One region of the Streptomyces daghestanicus genome, then DNA from elsewhere that is predicted to be linked to it. Evidence: riboswitches for the same ligand, from Rfam matches in the RefSeq annotation. Region 1 holds a riboswitch; each other region holds the start of a gene.
What was found. Region 1 has a riboswitch for cobalamin ahead of Sdagh_RS00725 (cobalamin biosynthesis protein). Riboswitches for the same ligand answer to the same signal wherever they lie in the genome.
Positions count from the first base shown of each region.

Region 2: linked by a shared signal. The riboswitch ahead of Sdagh_RS13795 (ribonucleoside-diphosphate reductase subunit alpha) and the one ahead of Sdagh_RS00725 (cobalamin biosynthesis protein) in region 1 are both predicted to bind cobalamin.
Region 3: linked by a shared signal. The riboswitch ahead of Sdagh_RS10565 (energy-coupling factor ABC transporter permease) and the one ahead of Sdagh_RS00725 (cobalamin biosynthesis protein) in region 1 are both predicted to bind cobalamin.
Region 4: linked by a shared signal. The riboswitch ahead of Sdagh_RS35115 (ABC transporter substrate-binding protein) and the one ahead of Sdagh_RS00725 (cobalamin biosynthesis protein) in region 1 are both predicted to bind cobalamin.

Region 1 covers NZ_BNDX01000002.1:134,699-137,897, reverse strand. The annotation lists gene Sdagh_RS00735 (inorganic phosphate transporter) at 1-426, shown strand, start outside; gene Sdagh_RS00730 (hypothetical protein) at 445-666, shown strand; adenosylcobalamin (AdoCbl) riboswitch at 941-1,017, shown strand; gene Sdagh_RS00725 (cobalamin biosynthesis protein) at 1,138-2,082, shown strand; gene Sdagh_RS00720 (cobyric acid synthase) at 2,079-3,199, shown strand, end outside.
Region 2 covers NZ_BNDX01000008.1:987,370-990,568, forward strand. The annotation lists gene mctP (monocarboxylate uptake permease MctP) at 1-1,258, shown strand, start outside; cobalamin riboswitch at 1,481-1,603, shown strand; gene Sdagh_RS13795 (ribonucleoside-diphosphate reductase subunit alpha) at 1,729-3,199, shown strand, end outside.
Region 3 covers NZ_BNDX01000008.1:246,364-249,562, forward strand. The annotation lists gene Sdagh_RS10555 (chloride channel protein) at 1-731, shown strand, start outside; gene Sdagh_RS10560 (potassium channel family protein) at 728-1,240, shown strand; cobalamin riboswitch at 1,316-1,502, shown strand; gene Sdagh_RS10565 (energy-coupling factor ABC transporter permease) at 1,533-2,225, shown strand; gene Sdagh_RS10570 (energy-coupling factor ABC transporter substrate-binding protein) at 2,222-2,557, shown strand; gene cbiQ (cobalt ECF transporter T component CbiQ) at 2,558-3,199, shown strand, end outside.
Region 4 covers NZ_BNDX01000018.1:574,813-578,011, reverse strand. The annotation lists gene Sdagh_RS35120 (FecCD family ABC transporter permease) at 1-472, opposite strand, end outside; gene Sdagh_RS35115 (ABC transporter substrate-binding protein) at 469-1,515, opposite strand; cobalamin riboswitch at 1,577-1,788, opposite strand; gene Sdagh_RS35110 (ACP S-malonyltransferase) at 1,821-2,813, opposite strand; gene Sdagh_RS35105 (beta-ketoacyl-[acyl-carrier-protein] synthase family protein) at 2,810-3,199, opposite strand, start outside.

The DNA of each region.
Region 1 (3,199 bases):
ACCACGCACTCGGTCTCGGGTGCGGTGATGGGCGCGGGGCTGGGCCGCAAGGGCGGCGTGGTGCGCTGGTCCACGGCGACGCGGATGTTCGTCGCCTGGGGGCTGACGCTGCCGGCCGCGGCCCTGGTCGCCGCGTTCGCCGAGTGGGTCTGCGGCCTCGGCGACTGGGGCACGGCGCTGATCGCGGTCGCGCTGGTCGCCGCGAGCTTCGCGATCTGGCGGATCTCCCGGCGCGAGGTCGTCGACCACACCAACGTCACCGCCCCCGACGAACCGGAACCTGCCGGCGTGGTGACGGCGGCGGTGGCCGCCGTGGCCCCGCCCCCGGCGGGCGTGCCGGCGGCCGACGGCCTCGCGGCCGCCTTCCCCGCCCAGAAGGACATCGCTCCCGACGCCCCGGCCCGTCCGGCCGCCACCTCCGTCTGACGCCCGAGGAAGAGAAGCATGAAGATCGACTGGGCAGCCCTCGGCTCCGTCTTCGGGGTCGGCCTCGTGGCCACCGTCGCCCTGGTGGCCCTGTTCACCCTCGGCATCGCCGGCCTCTCCCGCCAGGAGCGGGCCGCCGCGCGGGGCGGCTCCGCGGCCCTCGCGGTCACCGGCGCGTACGCCTGCTTCGCGGCCTGCGCGGCGGCGGTGGCGTACGGCATCTATCTGATCGTGGCCTGAGCCGTCCGAGCGTGGCCTGAGCCGCCCGCGGCGGGCGGCACGCGCCCGGCCCTCGCCCGCCCCGTCCGGACCGGTACCCGCCGGCCTCCGCACGGGGCGGTTCGCCGTGCGCGCCATCAGCCGCCCGATCCCTCCCCGTGCCCGCCGGTGCTCCGGCGTCGCTGACGGACCGTCGGCCGTGTGGACCTCGGCACATCGCCCCCGCCCAGGTCAACGGCAAGTTGACGGGCGTTCTCGGGGCGTGGTGGACTTCCGGGGCCATGTACGGCGGCAGGAGAGGAAGCCCGGTGCGAATCCGGCGCGGTCCCGCCACTGTGACCGGGGAGTGGTCCCCGGGAGCCAGGAACTCTCACCGCCGGTCTCGTCGAACCAGGGCGTGGACACCCTGAGTGAGGACATAACGCGATGCCCGGCTGCCGTTGCGAACGCAGGTCCGCCTCTCCCGACCGCCGTGTGACCGGCTGATCCCCCGTGCGAGCCGAACGCGTCTTCGCGTACGGCGCCGCCGCCGGCCTCCTCGGCGACCTGCTCCTCGGTGATCCCCGCCGCGGGCATCCGGTCGCCGTGTTCGGCCGCGCCGCCGGTGCCGTGGAACGAGTGCTGTGGCGTGACCACCGGGGCGCGGGCGCCCTGCACACCGCCGTGTGCGCCGGTGGCGCCGTCGCCCTGGGCGCCGTGGCCGCCCGTGCGGTACGCCGCTCCCCCGCCGCCTCCGTCGCGCTGACCGCCGCCGCCACCTGGACCGTCGTCGGCGGGACCTCGCTGGCCCGGGAGGCCCGCGCGATCGGCCGGGCGCTCACGGCCGGGGACGTCGAGGCGGCCCGGGAGCGGCTGCCGCACCTGTGCGGCCGGGACCCCGGGGCGCTGGACGCCGACGGGATCGCGCGGGCCGTGGTGGAGTCCGTCGCCGAGAACACCTCCGACGCGGTGGTGGGCGCCCTGGTGTGGGGAGCGGTGGCCGGGGTGCCGGGACTGCTCGGTTTCCGGGCGGTCAACACCCTCGACGCCATGGTCGGGCACAAGTCGCCCCGCCACCGGCGCTACGGCTGGGCCTCCGCCCGGCTCGACGACGTGGCCGGCTGGCCGGGGGCGCGGCTGACCGCCGCCCTGGCCGTGCTCGCCGGGGACGACCCGCGGGGTGCCGTACGGGCCTGGCGGGCCGATGCCGGGCGGCATCCGAGTCCCAACGCCGGCCCGGTGGAGGCGTCGTTCGCGGGCGCCCTCGGGGTGCGGCTCGGCGGGACGCTGGCGTACGGCGGGCGGGTCGAACACCGGCCGGTGCTCAACGGGGCGCGCGGGCGGGCCGTCCGGGTCGCGGACGTCGAGCGGGCGGTACGGCTGTCGCGGCGCGTGGGTCTGCTCGCGCTCGGCGTGTGCGCGGGCGCGGGAGTGCTGATGAGAGGACGTGGAGCGTGAACGGTGGGGGGCTGCTCGTCGCCGGGACCACCTCCGACGCCGGGAAGAGCGTCGTGACCGCCGGGATCTGCCGGTGGCTGGTCCGGCAGGGCGTGAAGGTGGCGCCGTTCAAGGCGCAGAACATGTCCCTCAACTCGTTCGTGACCCGCGAGGGCGCGGAGATCGGGCGGGCGCAGGCCATGCAGGCCCAGGCGTGCCGGGTCGAACCGACCGCGCTGATGAACCCGGTGCTGCTCAAGCCCGGTGGCGAGCGCAGCAGCCAGGTCGTGCTGCTCGGCAGGCCGGTCGGGGAGATGACCGCCCGCGGCTACCACGGCGGGCGGCAGCGGCAGCTGCTCGGCACGGTCCTCGACTGTCTCGCCGAGTTGCGGGGCACGTATGACGCGGTGATCTGTGAGGGGGCGGGCAGCCCGGCCGAGATCAACCTGCGCCGGACCGACATCGTCAACATGGGGATCGCCCGGGGCGCCGGGCTGCCCGTGCTGGTGGTCGGCGACATCGACCGAGGGGGCGTCTTCGCGTCCTTCTTCGGCACGGTCGCGCTGCTCGCGCCCGAGGACCAGGCGCTGGTCGCCGGGTTCCTGGTGAACAAGTTCCGGGGGGACGTCTCCCTGCTGGAACCCGGCCTCGACATGCTCCGCGGCCTCACCGGGCGGCGGACGTACGGCGTGCTGCCGTTCCGGCACGGGCTCGGCATCGACGAGGAGGACGGGATGGCGGTGTCCCTGCGGGGCGCGGTCCGCGAGTCCCGGGTGACCGCCCCCGTCGGGGAGGACGTGCTGCGGATCGCGGTCTGCGCGGTGCCGCTGATGTCCAACTTCACGGACGTCGACGCGCTCGCCGCCGAACCGGGCGTCGTGGTGCGGTTCGTGGACCGGCCGGAGGAACTGGCCGACGCGGACCTGGTGATCGTGCCGGGCACCCGGGGGACGGTCCGGGCGCTGGCGTGGCTGCGCGAGCGGGGGCTCGCGGACGCCCTGGCGCGCCGGGCCGCCGAGGGGCGGCCCGTCCTCGGCATCTGCGGCGGTTTCCAGCTCCTCGGGGAGCACATCGAGGACGACGTCGAGTCGCGCGCCGGGCACGTCGACGGGCTCGGACTGCTGCCCGTACGCGTGCG
Region 2 (3,199 bases), on a different contig from region 1:
CGTGCGCGGCCGGTTCGGCTCGAAGGGCCTGTCGCTGGCGGTCGCCGTCACCGGCATCCTCGCCACGATGCCGTACATCGCGCTCCAGCTCGTCGGCATCCAGGCGGTGCTGGACGTGATGGGCGTCGGCGGTGGCGAGGACACCAACTGGTTCATCAAGGACCTGCCGCTGCTGATCGCCTTCGGTGTGCTGGCGGCGTACACGTACTCGTCGGGGCTGCGGGCGCCCGCGCTGATCGCGTTCGTGAAGGACACGCTGATCTACCTCGTGATCGCGGTCGCCATCATCTACATCCCGATCAAGCTGGGCGGCTTCGACGACATCTTCGCGGCGGCCGGGGAGAAGTTCGAGGCGGCGGGGGCGGGCGGCGTCACCCCGCCCGACAGCGGCCAGTGGACGTACGCCACGCTCGCCCTCGGCTCCGCCCTGGCGCTGTTCATGTACCCGCACTCGATCACCGCGACGCTGTCCTCGCGCAGCCGCGAGGTGATCCGCCGCAACACCACGATCCTGCCGCTGTACTCCCTGATGCTGGGTCTGCTGGCGCTGCTGGGCTTCATGGCGATCGCGGCCGGCATCAAGGTGAGCAACGGCCAGCTCGCCATCCCGCAGCTCTTCGAGGACATGTTCCCGGACTGGTTCGCGGGCGTGGCCTTCGCGGCGATCGGCATCGGCGCGCTGGTCCCGGCGGCCATCATGTCCATCGCCGCCGCCAACCTGTTCACCCGCAACATCTACAAGGACTTCATCAGGCCCGACGCCACGCCGGAGCAGGAGACCAAGGTCTCCAAGCTGGTGTCGCTGCTGGTGAAGGTCGGCGCGCTGGTCTTCGTCCTCGGCATGGACAAGACGGTCGCGATCAACTTCCAGCTGCTCGGCGGCATCTGGATCCTGCAGACCTTCCCGGCGCTGGTCGGCGGCCTGTTCACCCGCTGGTTCCACCGCTGGGCGCTGCTGGCCGGCTGGGCGGTCGGCATGGTCTACGGCACGCTCGCCGCGTACGGCGTCGCCTCGCCGACGCAGGCGCACTTCGGCGGCTCCTCGAAGGAGATCCCGGGCATCGGCGAGATCGGCTACATCGGCCTCACGGCGTTCGTGCTGAACGTGCTGGTGACAGTGGTCCTCACCGTCGTCCTGAGGGCGGCCAAGGCCCCCGACGGCATCGACGAGACCAGCCCCGAGGACTACACGGCCGACGCGGGCGACCCGGGCGTCCGGACCGAACTGCCTCCGGCCACAGCAGGCACCTCCCACTGAGGCGCCCCGAAGGGGCGCGGGGAACTGCGCGGACAACCGGGACGAACCCGAAGCGGGCCGCCGGCGAGAGCCACACCGGCGGCCCGCACCCACATCCACACCCACCCACACCGGCGGCCCGCACCCACCCACACCCACATCCCACCCCATCTCACCCCGCCCCATCTCACCCCGCCCCCGACACAACATCTGGCCCCACTCCGGCGACACGGCACAACATGTATGCTCATGCTCGCTGTCGCCGCAGGGGAATCCGGTGCGAATCCGGAACTGTCCCGCAACGGTGTACCGCGTGCGCACGCACGCCGGTCCAGTCCGAGTACCTGCCGACGGCGCGCCCGGCCATCCGGTCCGGGCGCCTGACGTCCGGGCCTCGTGGAATGGGCCGGTGGACGCGACGCCGCACCGCGCGCTCGTGAGCTGCCCCTGCCCTCCGCCAGGCCCCGTGCCGAGCGAGGGAAAAGCCCCACGTGACCATCGCGCCAGCCGACGCCCCGGCGACACCCACCGCGACACCCACCGCTCCAGCCGGTGCCCCGGCGACAACCGCCGGCACCGACGGGGACGGCCCGGGTGCCGCCCTGCTGCGCACTCTGACCGAGCTGACCGCCGACCTCCCCGACACCGACCCCGGCCGGGTCGCCGCCGCCGCGCTGCGCGGCCGGTCCGCGTCCGGGGCCGCCCCCGAGGTGGACGCCGAACTGCGGGAACTGGCCACGGAGGCCGCGGCCGGCCTGATCTCCGAGGACCCGGCCTACTCGCGGCTGGCCGCCCGCCTGCTGACCCTGTCGATCCGCGCCGAGGCCGCCTCCCAGGGCGTCACCTCCTTCACCGGGTCCGTCGCCACCGGCCACCGCGAGGGCCTGATCGCCGACCGCACGGCCGGCTTCGTCCGCCGGCACGCGGCCCGCCTGGACGCGCTGGCCGACCCGGCCGCCGACGACCGCTTCGGCTACTTCGGCCTGCGCACCCTGCACAGCCGCTACCTGCTGCGGCACCCGCTCACCCGCAAGGTGATCGAGACGCCCCAGCACTTCCTGCTCCGCGTCGCCGCCGGCCTCGCCGCCGACGAGTCCCCCCGCTCCCTCGACGAGGTCGCCGAGCTGTACGGCCTGATGAGCCGCCTCGACTACCTCCCGTCCTCCCCCACCCTGTTCAACTCCGGCACCCGGCACCCCCAGATGTCGTCCTGCTACCTCCTCGACTCCCCCGGGGACGCCCTGGACTCGATCTACGAGCGCTACCACCAGGTCGCCCGGCTCTCCAAGCACGCCGGCGGCATCGGCATCGCCTACTCCCGCGTCCGCGCCCGGGGTTCCCTGATCCGCGGCACCAACGGGCAGTCGGGCGGCATCGTCCCGTTCCTGAAGACGCTGGACTCCTCCGTGGCCGCCGTCAACCAGGGCGGCCGGCGCAAGGGGGCCGCCGCCGTCTACCTGGAGACCTGGCACGCGGACATCGAGGAGTTCCTCGAACTGCGGGACAACACCGGTGAGGACGCCCGCCGCACCCACCACCTCAACCTCGCCCACTGGGTCCCGGACGAGTTCATGCGCCGCGTCGACGCGGACGCCGACTGGTCCCTCTTCTCCCCCTCCGACGTCCCCGGGCTGACCGACCTGTACGGCGCGGAGTTCGACGCGGCCTACCGGGCGGCCGAGGCGGCGGGCCTGGCCCGCAGGACCCTGCCGGCCCGCGAGCTGTACGGCCGGATGATGCGCACCCTCGCGCAGACCGGCAATGGCTGGATGACCTTCAAGGACACCGCCAACCGCACCGCCAACCAGACCGCCGAGCCCGGACACGTCATCCACTCGTCCAATCTCTGCACGGAGATCCTGGAGGTCACGGACGACGGGGAGACGGCGGTCTGCAACCTCGGCTCGGTCAACCTCGGCGCCTTCGTCACCGGCGGCACCCTGGACTGGGAGCGGCTGGACG
Region 3 (3,199 bases), on a different contig from region 1:
TCGCGCTGCTGCTGCCGTGTCTGCTGGCCAGCGCGGCGGGGGCGCTGGTCTTCACCGGCTTCGGCGACTGGACCGGGCTGAGGATCGGCGCGCTCGCCCTGCCCGGCGTACCGCCGCCGGCCGGTCCGGACGCGGCGGACTTCCTGTGGGGGCTGCCGGTCGCGGCGCTGATCGGCGCCCTGATCACGCTGGGGCGGGCGCTGGGCCGTCGCACGGTCTCCTGGACGCGCCGGCGCACGGCCGTGCGGACGGTGCTGTGCGCGGTGTTCGTCGGGGTGTGCCTCAGCGCGTACGCCCTGGTCACCGGGCGTTCCCCGGCCGAGGCCGCGCTGTCCGGACAGGCCGCCCTCGCCGACCTGGCCGCGCGTCCGCACACCTGGCCGGTGGGCGCGCTGGTCGCGCTGGTGGTGTGCAAGGGGCTGGCCTGGGGCGTGGCGCTCGGCGCGCTGCGCGGCGGCCCCGTCTTCCCGGCGGTGCTGCTCGGCACGGCGACGGCGCTGGCCTGCGCCGGGCTGCCCGGATTCGGCACGGCCCCGGCGCTCGCGCTCGGCATCGCGGCGGCCGGGGCGGCGGTGACCGGGCTGCCGCTGGCCAGCGCGGTGCTCGCGGTGCTGCTGACCGGGAAGGACGCCCACGGCCAGATGCCGCTGATCGTGACGGCGTCGGTCGTCTCGTTCCTGGTCGCGCAGCTCGTACGGCGGCCCCCGCCCCCGGAGGAGGCGGCGCGGTGACCGGGTGGCGGACGGCCCGTCCCTGGGTGACGCGGACGGCCGTCGCGGCGGTCGTCGTCACGGCGTACTTCGTGCTGCCGCTCGACCATCTGGGGCCGGGGCGGCCGGTGCTCAGCTGGACGGTGTTCGGGCTGCTGCTCACCTGTGTGGCGGGGCTGCTGCTGCGCCAGGTCCGCCACGTCCTGACCGAGCGCCCCGGGACCCGGCCGGGGCTGGCCATCGCGCTGCTGATGGTCCTGTCCGTGCACGTCTTCGCCGCCGCGTACTACGCCCTCGCCAGACAGCCCGGCGAGTTCTCCGGGCTGCGCACCCGCGTGGACGGCCTGTACTTCACCGTGGTCACGCTGGCCACCGTCGGCTACGGGGACATCACCCCGCGGGGGCAGGCGGCGCGGGTGGTGACCGTCGTGCAGATCGGCTACACGTTCGTCTTCCTGACGGCCGCCGCGACCGCGCTGTCCCAGCGGGTGCGCAGTGTGGTCCTCGGCCGGACGGGCGGCCGCGGCTGACGGACCGGGCCGGATGGCGGTCCGTGACCGACGGTGACCACGCCGGGCGCGCTTGTCACCGTACCGGCCGGAGCACTACGGTCGTCACGCCTTGGTGAACGGGAAATCGGTGCGAAACCGGTGCGGCCCTCGCCACTGTGATCGGGAAGTCCGGCTCCGGCCCCTCGCCAGGGGGCAGCCACTGGGTCCTCGGACCCGGGAAGGCGGAGTGCGGGCGGTGGTACCCGCCAGCCAGGAGACCGGCCAAGGCGCGTCGTCCATCCACGAGGTGCTGGAGAGGGTCTGCCGAGTCATGCACATAGCCGAGGGCTTTCTGCCTCCGGCGCACGCGATCGCCTGGGGTGTCGCGTCCGCGCCGTTCGTCGTCCACGGAGTACGTTCCCTCACCCGTGAGGTCCGCGAGCATCCCGAGAGCACCCTGCTCCTCGGTGCCGCCGGGGCCTTCACGTTCGTCCTGTCCGCCCTGAAACTGCCCTCGGTGACCGGGAGTTGCTCCCATCCCACCGGCACCGGGCTCGGGGCCGTCCTGTTCCGGCCGCCGGTCATGGCGGTGCTCGGCACGATCACGCTGCTGTTCCAGGCGCTGCTGCTCGCACACGGCGGGCTGACCACGCTCGGCGCCAACGTCTTCTCCATGGCGATCGCCGGGCCGTGGGCCGGCTACGGCGTCTACCGGCTGCTGCGCCGCCTGGACGTGCCGCTGATGGTCACGGTGTTCTGCGGCGCGTTCGTCGCCGACCTCGCCACGTACTGCGTGACCAGCGTCCAGCTCGCGCTGGCCTTCCCCGACCCGGGCAGCGGGTTCTGGGGCGCGCTGGGCAAGTTCGGGTCGATCTTCGCGGTCACGCAGGTTCCGCTGGCGGTCAGCGAGGGCCTGCTGACGGTGCTGGTGATGCGGCTGCTGGTGCGGTCCAGTGAGGGCGAACTGACCCGGCTGGGCGTGCTGGTGGCCCGTACCGGCGAGCGGGCGGCGGTGGCACGGTGAAGCGGAACACACGGATCAATGTGCTGTTGCTGCTGGCGGTGGCCGTCCTCGCGGTGGCCCCGCTGGTGTTCGGGCTCGGCGACCACAAGGAGGAGCCGTTCGCCGGGGCCGACGCCGAGGCGGAGACGGCGATCACGGAGATCGACCCGGACTACGAGCCGTGGTTCTCGCCGCTGTACGAACCGCCGTCCGGCGAGATCGAGTCGGCGCTGTTCGCCGTGCAGGCGGCGCTCGGCGCGGGGGTGCTGGCCTACTACTTCGGGCTGCGGCGGGGCCGGCGGCAAGGGGCGGAACGGGCCGGGGCGGCGCGGACCGCGGGCGAAGGGGACTGAGTGCTGCCGATCGACGCGGCGGCGCACGCCAGCGCGTGGCGCCGCCGGCATCCCGTGGACAAGGCCGTGCTCGGGCTGGGCCTGACCGTGCTCGCCGTCGGCCTGCCCGCCTGGCCGGGCGCCGCCCTGGTGCTGGTGACGGCGCTCGTGGTGCTGCTCGGCCCGGCGCGGGTGCCGGCGCGGCGGCTGTGGCGGGCGTACCGGGTGCCGCTGGGGTTCTCCGTGACGGGCGCGCTGCCGCTGCTGGTGCGGGTCGGTGGCGGGGACGGGTTCGCGGGGTGGGCGCCCGGCGGACCGGCGCACGCCGGCGAGCTGCTGCTGCGGACCTCGGCGGCCTCCCTCGGGGTGCTGCTGTTCGCGTTCACCACCCCCCTGTCCGATCTGCTGCCCCGGCTGGTGCGGGCCGGGGTGCCGGCGCCGGTCGTGGACGTCGCGCTGGTGACGTACCGGATGAGTTTCCTGCTGCTGGACTCCGTGCGCCGGGTGCGGGCCGCGCAGGCGGCGCGGCTCGGCCACACCACACGGGCGGCGGCGTGGCGTTCGCTGGGCGGGCTGGGCGCGACCGCGTTCGTGCGGGCCTTCGACCGGGCGGCGCGGCTGCAGACCGGCCTCGCCGGACGCGGTTACGACGGCACCCTGCGG
Region 4 (3,199 bases), on a different contig from region 1:
CCCCGGACAGCACGACCCGGTCGACGCTGCCGCCGAGGGTGTGGCTGAGCAGCAGGACGAGTCCGAACGAGAGCAGGGCGCCGAGGAACGCCCCGGCCGACAGCGACACCGCTCCCCCGCCCACGCCGAGCACGATCACCGCGACCGCCCCGGTGGAGGCGCCCGAGGACACCCCGAGGACGAACGGGTCGGCCAGCGGGTTGCGGAGCAGGGACTGCATCACCGCCCCGCACAGCGCGAGGCCGGCGCCGCACACCGCGGCCAGCAGGGTGCGCGGCATGCGCAGGTCCCAGACGATGCCGTCGCGCAGCGGGGCGAGGCCGCTCTCGCCCAGTCCGAGGTGGGCGGCGACGGAGGACCAGACGTCGGCCGTGGAGATGTCGGCGGGCCCGATGGTCACGGCCACGGCGACCGACACCGCCAGCGCGGCCAGTCCGGCCGCCGTGAGCAACGGGGTGCGTATACCGGTCACTTGGCGAGCCCGAGGTCCCGCAGGCCCGCGGCCACCCGCTCGACGCCCTCGACGGTGCGGACGGAGGGGTTCATCGCCTGCCCGCTGAGCAGGATGTACCGCTTCTCGCGCACCGCCGTCAGATGGCGGGTGGCCGGGTTGGTCTCCAGGAACCTGATCTTGGCCGCGGCGGTCTCGGCGGTCTGGGACTTGCGGGAGAGGTCGCCGAGGACGATGGCGTCGGGGTCGCGGTCGGCGACGGTCTCCCAGTTGATCTGGGGCCATTCGTCATGGGTGCCGGAGAAGACGTTCCGCGCGCCCACCGCGCGGGTGATGGCGCCGGGTGCGCCGCAGCAGCCGGCGAGGTAGGGCGACTGGGAGTTGGCGAACCAGTACATGAGGGAGACACCCGAGGCGTCCAGTCCCTCGGTGGCGGTGCGCACCCGTTCCCGCAGCCGGGCGACCAGCGCGTCGCCGCGTTCGTCGACGCCGAAGGCGTGCGCCAGGTCGCGTATCTCCCGGTAGACGGTGTCCAGGGTGAGCGGGGTGCTGCGGGAGCCGTCGCCGCCGCTGTCGTTGTCCTTCCCGGCGGAGCAGTCCGACGGGGAGACGTACGTGGGCACGCCGAGCTTCTCGAACTGCTCGCGGGTGGCGACCCCTCCGGTGCCGAGGGTGGAGACGAACGAGGCGGTGACGAAGTCGGGGCCGGCGTCCAGGACCTTCTCGAAGGACGGGTTGTTGTCGGCGAGGCGGGGCACCTGGGCGTTGGCCTTCTCCAGGCCCTTCATGACGGGGTCGGTCCAGGTGGCGGTGCCGGCGAGCCGGCCGGCGAGGCCGAGGGAGAGCAGGATCTCGGTGCTGCCCTGGTTGAGGGAGACGGCGTGCTCGGGCGGCGCTTCCAGGGTGACGCGGTGGCCGCAGTTCTCGATCGTGACGGGGTAACCGGCGGACGCGGCGGTTCCCTTGGCACCGGACGGGCCGGCCGCGCCGGACGTGCCGCACGCGGTGAGCAGGAGCAGGGACACGCACAGGAGCGCGGCGGGACGGGGGGTGGAGCGGAGCACGGGCATGCCTCGGGTGTCGGGGCTCTGGACGCGGAGCCTGGCCTACGGTCGACCTCCGCGCGGGAGCGCGGAGGTGCCAGCAGGTCTTCGGACTCGGGTTCGTCCGGACGAGGCGCCTTCCCAGGACGGTGCACCGCCGGCGCTGTGGCCCGCGCGGTGTGTCCCAGTGGCATCAGTGCCCCGCCCGTCCCCCTCACCGCTGCGCGTCAGTTCCGGATTCGCACCGGATTCCCTGACCACCGAGGTGGCGTGACTGGCCCCGGCAGGGTACCAAGCCCCGGTCCGGGGCCGGTGCGGCGGTCCGCTCAGGGCGGGACCACCGCGGCCAGCCGCTGCCGTATCCGGTCGGCGCCGACGGGGGTGCGCAGCGGCGCGGCGGTGGCGCAGCCGGGCAGGCCGGCCTTGACCAGGGCGCTCAGCAGGGCCCGGGGGCCGCTGTCGATGTAGGTGGTGAAGCCCGCCCGGCGCAGGACGCGCAGGGCGCGGGGCAGGGCCATGGGTTCGGTGAGATGGGCGGCGGCCGTACTGCGCAACTGGGCGGGGGTCGACGCCCAGCGCCCGGCGGTGGTGTGCACCGGGAGGGCGGGCCGGGCGACCGGCTGGGCCCGCAGCAGGCCGCGGAAGTGACGGTGCACCTCCTGGAGCAGGGGATGGTGGTAGGCGGTGCGGCTGGCCAGCCGGGTGACCCGGTGCCCGTCGTCCCGCAGGGCGTCCGCCAGGCGCGCGAGCTGGCTGTCGGGGCCGGAGAGCACCACCTGGGCGGGGGCGTTGTGGGCGGCGATCCGCACCTGTGCCGTGCCCTGGGCGCGGATCAGGTGTTCCGCCCGGCCGGGGCCGGCGTCGGTGGCCACCATGCCGGCCGCCGGCAGGGCCGCGCCGCGCAGCAGCCGGTCCCGTACGCGCAGCAGCCGCACCCCTTGGCCCACGGTGAGGGCGCCGGCCACGGTGAGCGCGGCGAGGTCCCCGACGCTGTGGCCGAGGACCGCGTCGACGCGGGCGCGGGCGAGGTCGAGCAGCACCGTCCCGGCGGCGACCACCGCGGCGTACGTGGCCAGGTCGAAGCCGAGCGGGTCCGCGCGCACCAGTTCCTCGGGGCCGGGGGCGTCCGCCTCGGTGAGGAGCCGGGCCACCGGCAGGACGGTGCCGGCGCGGTCCGGGGCGTGCGCGTCCACCGCCGCCAGTACGCCGGCGACGGCGGGCACCTCCCGCAGGTGGCGCAGGGCGCCGGGGAGGTAGGCGCCCTGTCCCGGGCACATCAGCACGGTCCGCGCCGGCGCCGAGGGGACGCCCGCGCTCACGGGGCGGCGGTGAAGGCCAGCGCCACGTTGTGCCCGCCGAACCCCATGCTCGTGCTGACCGCCGCCAGGGGCCCGGCGGGCAGGGGTTCGGGGACGCGGCCGACCACGTTCAGCTCGATCGCCGGGTCGACGCGGTCGAGACTGCGGGTGGGCGGTGCGGTTCTCTCCCGCAGGGCCAGGACGGTGGTGACCGCCTCGATGGCGCCGGCCGCGCCCAGGGTGTGCCCGAAGGCCGCCTTGGTGGCGCTGACCGCCACGTCGTCCAGCGCTCCGCCGAAGGCCGTGCGCAGCGCCTGTGCCTCGCAGAGGTCGCCGACGGGCGTGGACGTGGCGTGCGCGTTGACGTGCCGGACGTCCTCCGGGAGGAGGCCGGCGTCGTCGAGGGC